4 regions of the Staphylococcus sp. SA22 genome follow, and region 1 is predicted to be linked to each of the others. Evidence: riboswitches for the same ligand, from Rfam matches in the RefSeq annotation. Region 1 holds a riboswitch; each other region holds the start of a gene.
What was found. Region 1 has a riboswitch for S-adenosylmethionine ahead of metK (methionine adenosyltransferase). Riboswitches for the same ligand answer to the same signal wherever they lie in the genome.
Positions count from the first base shown of each region.

Region 2: another riboswitch for S-adenosylmethionine. It lies ahead of ACXQH5_RS07460 (Na+/H+ antiporter NhaC family protein); the one in region 1 lies ahead of metK (methionine adenosyltransferase).
Region 3: another riboswitch for S-adenosylmethionine. It lies ahead of ACXQH5_RS02670 (methionine ABC transporter ATP-binding protein); the one in region 1 lies ahead of metK (methionine adenosyltransferase).
Region 4: another riboswitch for S-adenosylmethionine. It lies ahead of metX (homoserine O-acetyltransferase MetX); the one in region 1 lies ahead of metK (methionine adenosyltransferase).

Region 1 covers NZ_JBSZQY010000010.1:24,595-27,811, forward strand. Annotated here, with positions in the region: gene pckA (phosphoenolpyruvate carboxykinase (ATP)) at 1-1,233, opposite strand, end outside; SAM riboswitch class I at 1,388-1,499, shown strand; gene metK (methionine adenosyltransferase) at 1,605-2,798, shown strand; gene ACXQH5_RS09555 (nuclease-related domain-containing protein) at 2,923-3,217, shown strand, end outside.
Region 2 covers NZ_JBSZQY010000006.1:127,124-130,340, forward strand. Annotated here, with positions in the region: gene ACXQH5_RS07455 (SRPBCC family protein) at 1-269, opposite strand, end outside; gene ACXQH5_RS07460 (Na+/H+ antiporter NhaC family protein) at 436-1,749, opposite strand; SAM riboswitch class I at 1,826-1,921, opposite strand; gene ACXQH5_RS07465 (hypothetical protein) at 1,974-2,543, opposite strand; gene ACXQH5_RS07470 (SDR family oxidoreductase) at 3,030-3,217, opposite strand, start outside.
Region 3 covers NZ_JBSZQY010000002.1:108,045-111,261, reverse strand. Annotated here, with positions in the region: gene ACXQH5_RS02680 (toprim domain-containing protein) at 500-886, shown strand; gene ACXQH5_RS02675 (thioredoxin family protein) at 879-1,175, shown strand; SAM riboswitch class I at 1,233-1,336, shown strand; gene ACXQH5_RS02670 (methionine ABC transporter ATP-binding protein) at 1,425-2,450, shown strand; gene ACXQH5_RS02665 (methionine ABC transporter permease) at 2,443-3,138, shown strand; gene ACXQH5_RS02660 (MetQ/NlpA family ABC transporter substrate-binding protein) at 3,156-3,217, shown strand, end outside.
Region 4 covers NZ_JBSZQY010000011.1:11,018-14,234, reverse strand. Annotated here, with positions in the region: gene ACXQH5_RS09940 (YybS family protein) at 1-141, opposite strand, end outside; gene metX (homoserine O-acetyltransferase MetX) at 434-1,402, opposite strand; SAM riboswitch class I at 1,462-1,560, opposite strand; gene ACXQH5_RS09930 (AzlD domain-containing protein) at 1,765-2,094, opposite strand; gene ACXQH5_RS09925 (AzlC family ABC transporter permease) at 2,091-2,786, opposite strand.

The DNA.
Region 1 (3,217 bases):
TAAATCAGCGTAAACAGTAGGGTGTAACGGGAAGAACGGTGCGCCGAAACATGTTGAGAATGATGGTTCAGGTTCTGTCACACCACGCTCTGTACCAGCTAATTTAGAAGTGAAACCACTCAAGAAATGATACATTGCTTGGTCTTTATTTAACTTTGAAATCGGTGGAATAACACCAAATGCATCCGCAGTTAAGAAAATAATTGTATTTGGATGTGCTGCTTTTGATGGTACTACAATATTGTCAATGTGATTAATTGGATAAGCCGCACGTGTATTTTCTGTATAACGATTATCTTCAAAGTCCACTGAACCATCTTCTGAAACAACCGTGTTTTCTAGGATTGCACCATATTTGATTGCGTCAAAAATCTGTGGTTCTTTTTCTTTGGAAAGATTAATTGCTTTTGCATAGCAGCCACCTTCGATATTAAAGACCCCGTTTTTATTCCAGCCGTGTTCATCATCACCGATTAGTTTACGGTGTGGGTCAGCCGATAAGGTTGTTTTACCTGTGCCAGATAGACCAAAGAATAATGCAACATCGCCTTTTTCACCAACGTTTGCTGAGCAATGCATGCTCATAATATCTTGCATCGGTAAGAGATAATTCATTACAGAGAAGATACCTTTTTTCATTTCACCAGCGTATTCAGTACCGCCGATTAAAATGACTTTGTGTTTAAATGAAATAATGACAAAGGTTTCAGATTTAGTACCATCAACTTCTGGATCTGCTTTAAAATGTGGGGCAGAAACGATAGTGAAGTTAGGTTTAATCTTTGTAGCTTCTTCTTTTGATTCAGGTCTAATAAACATATTTTTAGCAAATAAATTATGCCATGCTAATTCATTGATGACTGTAAGTTTTAACATTGTATCTTTATCGCTACCAGCGTAGCCTTTAAATACGTATAATTCATCTTTTTTATCTAAATAGTCTAGTACTTTATGGTATAACTTCAAGAAAGTTTCTTCATCGATAGGTTGATTAATTTCTCCCCAATCAATGTTATCTCTATATGAAGGTTCAGAGACAAAAAATTTGTCTTTAGGCGAACGACCAGTATATTTTCCAGTACTTGCATTAACAGCACCAAGTTCTGTTAATACCCCTTCGTTATTGTCTAAGATTTTATTATAAAGTTGTGTCGTCGAAAGTTGAAAATGTGACGTTGGTTTTTTCAGTAATTTGTCAATTTTAGTTGTTTCAGTGTATGTGTCTACTGACATCCTAAATCCCTCCAAAGCGATAATTTAAATGTAAGCCTTTACATTTAATTAGTATAACACATTAACATAATTAATCTACAATATTTTACTGTAAATTTATTTGTGAAAAATTGACATTAATTCATTAATTAGGTACTATTATTTTTAACGGATTCTCTTATCCTGAGTGGTGGAGGGACATGGACCCAATGAAACCCAGCAACCTCTTTTTTTATAAAAGAAAGGTGCCAAACCGTTTGCAGACAAATAGGTCTGAACGATAAGAGCGAATGGACGTATTAGGCCTTCTCTCTATATTAATAGTTAGAAGGTCTTTTTTATTTAGCTCACAGAGAGAGAATTTTCGTAATATAAATTTAAAGGAGCAAACTATGTTAAATAACAAACGATTATTTACTTCAGAGTCTGTTACAGAAGGACACCCAGATAAAATCGCTGACCAAGTGTCAGATGCAATATTAGATGCTATTTTAAAAGACGACCCAAATGCACGTGTAGCTTGTGAAACAACTGTTACAACAGGTATGGCATTGATCGCCGGCGAAATTTCTACAACAACATATGTTGATATTCCGAAAGTTGTTAGAGAAACAATCAAAGAAATTGGATACACAAGAGCAAAATATGGTTATGATTATGAAACAATGGCAATTTTAACTGCGATTGATGAACAATCACCTGACATTGCACAAGGCGTGGATAAAGCATTAGAGTATCGTGATAAAGATAGCGAAGAAGAAATTGAAGCAACAGGTGCAGGTGACCAAGGTTTAATGTTTGGTTACGCAACGAATGAAACAGAAACGTACATGCCTCTAGCAATTTATTTATCACATCAATTGGCAAAACGTTTATCTGATGTGCGTAAAGATGGTACGTTAAATTATTTACGACCAGACGGTAAAGTTCAGGTCACTGTTGAATATGATGAAAATGATAACCCTGTACGTATTGATACGATTGTCGTATCAACACAACATGCTGAGGATGTGACACTTGAACAAATTCAAGAAGACATCAAAGCTCATGTCATTTATCCAACTGTTCCAGAAAACTTGATTAATGAACAAACTAAATTCTACATCAATCCTACAGGACGCTTTGTAATCGGTGGACCTCAAGGTGATGCAGGATTAACAGGACGTAAAATCATTGTTGATACGTACGGTGGCTATGCACGTCATGGTGGCGGATGCTTCAGTGGTAAGGACCCTACAAAAGTAGACCGTTCAGCTGCATACGCTGCACGTTATGTGGCTAAAAATATTGTTGCAGCAGGTTTAGCAGATCAATGTGAAGTACAATTGGCATATGCGATTGGTGTTGCAGAACCAGTGTCAATTGCAATTGATACATTTGGAACAGGTAAAGTTTCTGAAGGACAACTTGTCGAAGCGGTTAGAAAACACTTTGACCTAAGACCTGCAGGTATTATTAAAATGCTTGATTTGAAACAACCGATTTACAAACAAACTGCTGCTTATGGTCATTTTGGACGTACAGATGTCTTATTCCCATGGGAAAAATTAGACAAAGTGGAAGAATTAAAAGACGCAGTAAAATAATAAAATGAATTGAATATAGCTAAATAAAAGATTTTCGGTATATAAATGATAATATGTATCGAAAATCTTTAGCTTTTCTATTATAATTAAAGTTATTCATATATTAAAAAGGAGCGTTGTTGTGATGGATTTATCTTCACCGGTAGTCATTGGACTCATTATTGCAGTAGTCATTGCATTAATCTTTTTTGTCCTTTTCTTAGTTGCCTTAGGTAGTAAGAAAAAAGTTAAGCGACAAACAGAAGAAAAGTATGAACAACAAGAACAAAACATTAAAAAGTCTCATGAAGAAGCTTTAGAGAAAGAGCGTATTCAAAATAAAAAGACAATTACAAAACAACAAGAAGATTATAATCACATGGTTAGTACAAAAGATCGTGAGATTGACGCATTAAAATTGTTCTCGAAAAATCATAGTG
Region 2 (3,217 bases), on a different contig from region 1:
GTCATCTTAACGTATTCATCCATAACTAAAGATTCATAAATACCTTCAATCACATTTACTTTGCCATTACGTTGTTGATCTACAATACGATATTTACCGCCTTCTTTAACATCCGCTTCAATCTCTTTATTCGTTCTGGCTGATGTCATAAACCATTGTTTCAACAAATCTTTCTTTGTCCAAGCTTCGTATACTAACTCTGGAGAAAATTTATAAAGCTTTTCAATTTCAACTTCGACATGTTCATTCTCTACATTAAATTTTGCCACTGTTGTCCACCCACTTTCGCTCTTACTTTTATTTTAACGTATTTTTGCTCAGTTCCAAACATAGATGATCATCATTTTTAAAAGATTAGCGTTATACGGTGAGTACAACATGATCTGTTAATATAACAAGCCACCTTACTTGGCTACATCGATATATTGTTAAGCATTAATGTTTCATTTCTTGACTAGTGTTCTTTTTTAGCTTTGGAAAATTAAATAAAATCGCAATAAGTCCGCATACACCTAATAATATAGGATAAATGCTGTATGGGAATAACATTAACGGTGAAATACCAGCTACACCAGCCGCTGAAATGACTTGCGGGCTATATGGTAATAAACCTTGGAAGCAGCCTCCAAATATATCAAGAATACTTGCTGATTTCCTTGAATCTACATCATATTCATCTGCAATATTTTTAGCTAAAGGACCTGACATAATAATAGAGATGGTGTTGTTTGCCGTGGCAATATCTGCGACACTTACCAAACTCGCAATTCCTAATTCTGCGCCACGCTTTGATTTCACTTTAGAGCGAACAAATTGCAACAACCATTCAATACCACCATTGTGTTGAATAATACCGACTAAACCACCAATTAGCAACGCAATCATAGCAATATCTTCCATGCTTATAATACCTTTGGACACTGCATCTAGTAGCCCCATCCAACCGAATGAACCATCTATGAGACCAATGATTCCGGCTAATAATGTTCCGCCAATCAATACGATAATGACATTTACACCTAATAATGCCAATACTAATACTAATATATACGGTACAACTTTAATTAGATTATAATCATAGTTTTTAGCATGATTTAAAGAAATGCCATTCGTTAAGAAATACAGAATAATAATCGTTAAAATAGCACCTGGCAATACAATTTTAAAGTTTACTCTGAATTTATCTTTCATTTTCGTATGTTGTGTTCTAACCGCAGCAATTGTTGTATCTGAAATCATTGATAGATTATCGCCGAACATTGCACCTCCAACAACTGTAGCCATTGCTAGTGCAGTTGGTACATCTGTCGCTTGTGCAAATCCGTAACCAACAGGTGCTATTGCAGCAACAGTCCCTACTGACGTTCCCATAGATATAGAAACAAACATACAGATCACAAACAATCCTACAATAATTAAATTTTCAGGGATTAATGATATGCCTAAATTAACTGTCGACTTTACGCCACCCATTTTTTCAGCTGTATTTGAAAATGCACCTGCTAAAATAAAAATCAACATCATTAAAATAATGTTTGAATGGCCTGCACCTTTCGTGAAGACCTCAACTTTTTTAGCAAATGATTCTTTTCGATTCATTAATAACGCCACAATTACCGTTATCATAATTGCAACATTTAATGGCATTGAAGTAAAATCACCTGTGATAATACCTACGCCTAAAAACAACGCCACAAATAATAACAAGGGGAATAATGCCCAAGCATTGCTCTTTTTATGTACTTCCATCCTTTTTACCTGCTTTCCAATTAAAAATACCTCTTTCTCACAAACGATGAAGAAAGAGGTTTCCATGTGCTTTACCTGCTTATCTTCAAACCATTACGGTTACTGGAATTGGCACATTCGAGATGTTGCCGAGGCTTCATAGGGCCAGTCCCTCCACCTCTCTAGATAAGTGATGCTTATTTACGTTTACGTTACAAGATAATCCTTAGTACGTCAATCATAAATTAATCAGGAGTCGTATAATATTTTTCATAAACAATCATTGCTACTGTAATAATAATCAAAACAATAATGCTAATAACAAGTAAAAGCCACCATTTAAGCATTAATGCAATAAAAATGAACACGATAGACACACTTACTAATATTAATGATATGACTTTAAATTGCTGTGCGCTTTGTTCAGAAATAACTTTTAGCTGTTTGTTTGATGGACGCGTATTTCTTATACTGATTCCCAGTATATTTTCTAATATTTGAACCAATACGATACTTATTGCAAATATAATAATTGGTAAAACATCATAGGTCCCTATAGTTAATGTATAAATTACAAATCCAATGTAAAGTAACCCTGAGACAAAGGCTAAAAAGTATGCGACGTATTTGTTAAACTTAATGATATTCTTTTTAACGTTTTGATGTGTAAGCCATACATTCGAAACAATCGCAACCACTACAAACAGTGTGAATAATATATATAATGGCAACTTTTGTTCAGGAAAAACAGTCACTATTCCAAAAGCTAATGCTAAAATCAAAATTAAGATAGCTCTAGATACTATTAATGCCATAATAACAACCCCTTTGTTTAATATCGAGTTTGCAAATTTACGTTTATCAGCATTTCTATGATCAGTACTTCTACGGGCAGCATTTCTATGTAATTTACATCATCTTAACATATAAATACTTCGCTATATAATTGAAAACATATCCTATTATTCTTTGTCCATTCTGACGTCTAATATCTAACCTTAGGCATTTCACTTGTTAATGAATTTAACTTTCTTCCACTAACCGTCCCTAAACCCAATCCCGCAACAGTTTTTAACTTTTTCGTTGTTGTCCTGACATCTTCATTAAGAAAGTTTATTCTGCTTAAAACTTATAATCCACACCCTGAGCAAACGCTCCTTATGACAAAGTATTAAAATAAGCCGATAAAGATACACACCTTTACCGACTATTTAAAATACACTTCACTAATTCATTTTAATTTACTTGATTGAAGTGGCTAAATTAATATTATGTTGTTCAATTAAAAGCTTCATACAAACCTAATCTATTTGCACTCCACCGCTAACACCGAACACTTGTCCAGTTGTATAACTTGATTCTTCTGACGCTAATAGCACATAAGTTCCACATAACTCAACAGGTTGACCTGCACGACCTAAAGGTGTTTTTTGACCAAATGTTGGGATTTTACTTTGAGGTTGTCCACCAGAAATTTGTAATGGTGACC
Region 3 (3,217 bases), on a different contig from region 1:
TTGATTTATGTCTCAAGTTCTTTTTCATAAGCCACAGCTAATGTGTACTTAAAAATAGGTATACATGAGTAAAACTCATGCATAAGAAATACTAATTTCTAAAGAAAAAGTATTTCTTTATGTTGGGGTCCCGCCCCAACTCGCATTGCCTGTAGAATTTCTTTTCGAAATTCTCTATGTTGGGGCCCCGCCAACTTGCATTGTCTGTAGAATTTCTTTTCGAAATTCTCCATGTTGGGGCCCCACTATAATTGAAAAATGCTTGTTATAGGTGTATTTTCTTTTGGTTAACTATTGGTAATATAACATTGTAGATTTTAGGATGTTGATTTATGGTTTAGCCTTTGTCTGTTTATGTAAAATATCCCAGCTAGTCAAACATTGATTTTGTAATTATTATATTAAGCTAGTTTAAATTTTTGTGATTTATGTTTTATTCATACCAATTTTGTGAAATGATACAGTGACAGATGTTTATTGATTTTAAAGGGTGATGATGATGGCTATTGTAAATAAAGTGATAATTGTTGAAGGAAAATCTGATAAAAAAAGGGTGCAACAGGTTATTGCAGAACCAGTCAATATTATTTGTACTCATGGAACAATGAGTATAGATAAGCTTGATGATATGATAGAATCACTATATGATAAACAAGTTTTTGTATTAGCCGATTCTGATGACGAAGGAGATCGAATTAGAAATTGGTTTAAACGTTATTTGAGTGAAAGCGAACATATATTTATTGATAAAACTTACTGTCAAGTTGCGAATTGCCCCAAACAATATTTGGCACATGTACTTTCAAAACATGGCTTTACTTGTAAGAAAGAAACACCTTTCTTACCGAATATAAATAATGAAAGGTTAGTTTTAGTAAATGAATAATTCATTAGACATCAAAGATGTAACTACATTTTATGAGGAAGACAAACATTTAATCTTTGGTTATACACCAACTTGTGGTACTTGTAAGGTTTCAGAAAGAATGTTAGACATTGCTAATGAAATATTGCAGTTGCCATTATTGAAAATAGATTTAAACTTTTATCCTCAGTTTTGTAAAGATATGCAAATCATGTCTACGCCGATTTTATTGTTGATGAATAAAGATAAAGAAGTAAAACGAATTTATGCATTTAAATCGGTGACTGATTTGTTAGAAAATTTAAAATAGTTATTGACGAAATTTTACTTAGGTGTTAGGATTAATACAAATTAAATGATGCGTAAACTCTTATCGAGAGTGGTGGAGGGATGTGCCCTACGAAGCCCGGCAACCGTCTTATATAGAAATGGTGCCAATTCACATAAAGTTTTAACTTTTGAAGATGAGAGAAACAATACTACTATTGCTTTCTCAATTTTTCTATCGATATTGAGAAAGCATTTTTTATTTTATTAAGCAACACAGGGAGGAATCAACGTGATTGAATTAAAAGAAGTTGTTAAAGAATATCGGACTAAAAATAAAGAAGTCCTTGCTGTAGATCACGTTAATTTATCGATTCGAGCAGGATCGATTTATGGCGTCATTGGTTTTTCTGGAGCAGGAAAAAGTACTTTGATTCGAATGTTTAATCATTTAGAAGCGCCTACATCAGGTGAAGTTATTATAGATGGAGACCATATAGGCCAATTGTCCAAAAATGGATTAAGAGCAAAAAGACAAAAAGTAAGTATGATCTTCCAACATTTTAATTTGTTATGGTCAAGGACTGTGTTAAAAAATATTATGTTTCCGCTTGAAATTGCAGGTGTCCCTAGAAGGAGAGCAAAGCAAAAAGCATTAGAACTTGTCGAACTCGTCGGTTTAAAAGGTAGAGAAAAGGCTTATCCATCAGAGTTATCAGGCGGACAAAAGCAACGTGTTGGGATTGCACGAGCGTTAGCTAATGATCCAACGGTCTTGCTTTGTGATGAGGCAACAAGTGCACTTGATCCGCAAACAACAGATGAAATTTTAGATCTACTACTAAAAATTAGAGAACAACAAAATTTAACAATTGTACTAATTACGCATGAAATGCATGTCATTCGTCGTATTTGTGATGAAGTTGCAGTTATGGAAAGTGGTAAAGTGATAGAACATGGACCGGTAACACAGGTTTTTGAAAATCCGCAACACACTGTGACAAAACGATTTGTGAAAGAAGATTTAAATGATGATTTCGAAACATCTTTAACAGAATTAGAGCCATTAGAAAAAGATGCTTATATCGTTAGATTAGTTTTCGCTGGTTCAACAACAACCGAGCCTATTGTATCGAGTCTATCAACTGCCTATGATATTAAAATTAATATTTTAGAAGCAAATATTAAAAATACAAAAAATGGAACAGTCGGCTTTTTAGTTCTGCATATTCCATATATTTCAAGTGTAGATTTCGGAAAATTCGAAAAAGAGTTAATTGAGCGACAAGTTAAAATGGAGGTGTTAAGACATGGGTAAATCATTTAGTGAAATTATAAATGAAATGATTACAATGCCTAATATTCAGTGGCCAGAAGTTTGGACTGCAATAGTCGAAACACTATACATGACAGTTGTCTCAACTATATTTGCATTTATACTCGGTCTTATTTTAGGTGTGTTATTATTCTTGTCTGCTAAAGGTAAGTCTATCGGTGCAAGGTTATTTTATTCTATCGTTTCTTTTATTGTTAACTTATTTAGAGCGATACCATTTATTATTTTAATTTTATTATTAATTCCATTTACAAGTTTGATACTTGGAACGATAAGTGGTCCGACAGGTGCGTTACCAGCCTTGATCATTGGCGCAGCGCCGTTTTATGCAAGGCTCGTAGAAATTGCTTTTAAAGAAATTGATAAAGGTGTCATCGAAGCGGCCTGGTCAATGGGTGCTAATACTTGGACAGTAATTCGTAAAGTCCTCTTACCTGAAGCCATGCCAGCGCTAGTGTCTGGCATTACAGTTACAGCAATCGCTTTAGTTGGTTCAACGGCAGTTGCAGGTGTAATTGGTGCCGGTGGTTTAGGAAATTTAGCATACTTAACAGGTTTCACTCGAAATCAAAATGATGTCATTTTAGTATCAACAGTTTTTATTTTAATTATTGTATTTATAATCCAATTCATTGGGGATTGGCTTACAAATAAACTTGATAAACGATAAATTGGGGGTTTCATTTTATGAAAAAATTATTTGGTCTTATTTTAGTATTAACATTTGCAGTTGTATTAGCAGCTTGCGG
Region 4 (3,217 bases), on a different contig from region 1:
ACCTGGTATGGTTGCAAATAATGCAAATATTAGTCCTAAACCAGGCACTAGATATAAAGCTAAAGCGACAAATACCAACGCAATCGTTGCAATTATTGTTGCTTTAGGTTGTATTTTTGAAAACACATAAGCCACTCCCATATTTTTAACTATAGCTATTATTTTAACCTCTTTAATGGAAATTAACAATTTATAGATTGTATGCTTCTATTTCATTTAATTGAATAATAACTTTCATGTTTTATAAGTAATTAACATACTCATTTGAATCGCTTTTGTGTGCTTTCATTTTCAACATGATTATTTAATCCCACTACATAGCAATCAAGCTTGATTTAGATTTACAATTCATTTCCACTTTCATGTACTCTAGATGTTTTTGAATATGATAACTGTGATTTAGTGGCTTCATTCTTTGAAAATATATACATTATTACTTGCGCTTAAAATGCTTTAAATTCAAAAAATGATATAAGTTAGGTGCCCATGTATTAAAGTTTAATAAGAATCCGTCATGACCAACGTTATCAGGTACAAAGAAATGACGATGATATTTAAAACGTTCACCTAAAGTACGAACTTGATCGTCCGGATATAGCAAATCATCTATGAATCCCATCGTTAAGACTTTCGTTTCTAAATTTTTAAAAACATGCGTTACATCTGTGCGACCTCGGTCAATGTTGTGACTATCCAATACATCTAGCAGTGTCAGATAACAATTCAAATCAAAATGTTCTTTAAATTTATTACCTTGATGTTGTTGGTATGCGACTACTTCATCCGGCGTGAAACGTTCATCATAACTTTTTGATGATCGATATGTCAAAAAACCTAATTGGCGTGCAATACTTAGTCCTTCCTTACCACCAAGATGAATGGCCTGACGCGCAATTTCATTGAAAGCTCTACTATAAGATGATGTTCGGCTTGTTGCAGCAAGGATAATGGCTTTATCTACTTCAAACTGTTGATTGTAAAGTAGTTCCATTGCTTGCATACCTCCAAGACTTCCCCCTATTAAAATATTAATTTTGTCATAACCAAGCGCTTGTATACCTCGTTCATTCGCTCTAACAATATCTCTTAATGTTAATTTTTTAGGAAAATGAGGGTCGTTTAAAGGTGAACTTGAACCGAAAGGACTACCAATAACATCAAATGTTAAAAATTGATAATCGTGAATGGGAATATATCCCCCATCAATAATTTCTCGCCACCACCCCGGATAATCATCTGTTCCATATGTTAAATGATTGCCAGTTAATGCATGACAAACTACAACTAATGGTTGTCCATGATAACCGACATACTCATATCTCAAACGCAAGTTATCTATGACTTCCCCAGATTCTGTAATAAATTTCCCTAGATTTAAAGTATCTACTGTGTAATTTGTCATTGTTCTTTCCTCCTTAAACAAAAAAACTTCTCACCCTATTGAAAAGTAAGAAGTCTTTATACTTATCATTCGAGTAACTCGTTGGTTTTAGCACCGTGCTATAAAGTCGGTTGCTGAAGTATCACAGGGCCAAGTCCCTCAACTTCTCACAATAAGAAATATGAAATTGTTATGTGTTAGTTGAGATTCAGTGATGAATTACTTTTATCATTTAAAATGTTGTTATCATTGTCATGCGTTAGCCAAATCGCTTACGTATACACGATTCCCAATCTTAACATAGACGATTTGTATATCAGAATTTTCTGATTACTAACAGTTTACCTAAGTTTAAATATCTGTTCAATGATTTTCAGTTATTTTTAAAAGAAAAATCGTAATGCTGCCATGATAACAATCCCACTAATAATTGTAATAGTTAAACTACGCGTGATTAAAGATAAAATAACCGTCGGAATGAGCGCGATAATGTAAGGGATGTTTAATGTATACCCCTCACCATGAGGCGTCTGCTGAATAATGCTGTCAATGACAAGTGCCGTAAATAGTGTGATCGGAATAAATGATAGCCATCGAACCACGACATCAGGCAATTGCACTTTTGAAATCATGATAAAAGGTATAATTCGAATTAATAGCGTTACGATACCACACAATAAAATAAGTATTAACATGTTCATATGAGTTATCATCGTTCCATCATCACTCCTAACGCTGCTGAAATTGTGGCTGCAATTAATATTGCTAGATATGAAGGCATAAACATACTTAGCGATAACATCATTACTATGACGGCAATAATGAGTACTATGTAAATTCTTAATCGCGATTTAGTAATTGATTCAAATTGCGCAATGGCCAAAAAGATAAACATAGCTGTGATAGCAAAGTCTAATCCTAACATTTGCGGATTTGAGATATATTCGCCAAATAAAGCCCCAGCTACACATGAAATTGCCCAAAATAAATATGCTGTAATATTAAGACCATGCATCCAGCGATCATTGATAGCTTCTCCTTTTAAATAAGGTGTAATGGCGACACCAAACGTTTCGTCAGTTACTAATGAACCTAATCCAACACGGTTCCAAAACCCATATGTCTTGAAGTTTGGTGCAAGCGACATACTTAAAAGGAACATTCTTGAATTTACGATAAATACAGTTAGTACAATCGCTGATATCGGTGTACCTGCTATAAACAATGCGCACATAATAAATTGCGCAGCACCGGCATATATAACAAGACATAACAAGATAATTTCTAAAATACTAAAGTTTTGAGACGAAGCCACAATACCAAATGAAATACCAACACCGGCATAACCTAATAATGTAGGGATACACTCTTGCACGCCTTGTCTAAAACTTAAATGTGTTGTCATCTCAACTACCTCCTTTGCCACTTTATATTTATATAATTACGAAAAAATAATATACCTAGTCTAATACAGTTCTATACCCTAAGCAACAACATTAGACATCGGTTTGTCTGAGGTTATACATACCGATGTCTTGAAATACTTCCGTCTCAACTTTTTAGTTTTGAGAATTTTCAATTTTTTATTTAAGACTACCTCTATATTTTCTACGGATTTGTAGTTGTTTTTAAGTACTAATTTTATAATTTTTTATATCTAATGATGAGTCTGGGATATTGATTCATGTCCCGATCCCTTATAATCATCATCCCCCCTACCCTACTGCATCGATATTACTCATACTACATCAACGAAATCAGTTATTTATCGCTTAATTTCCTATAATATTTTTGCTCAATTTTGTTACGCTTTAGATTGTTTTAGTTCATCATAAT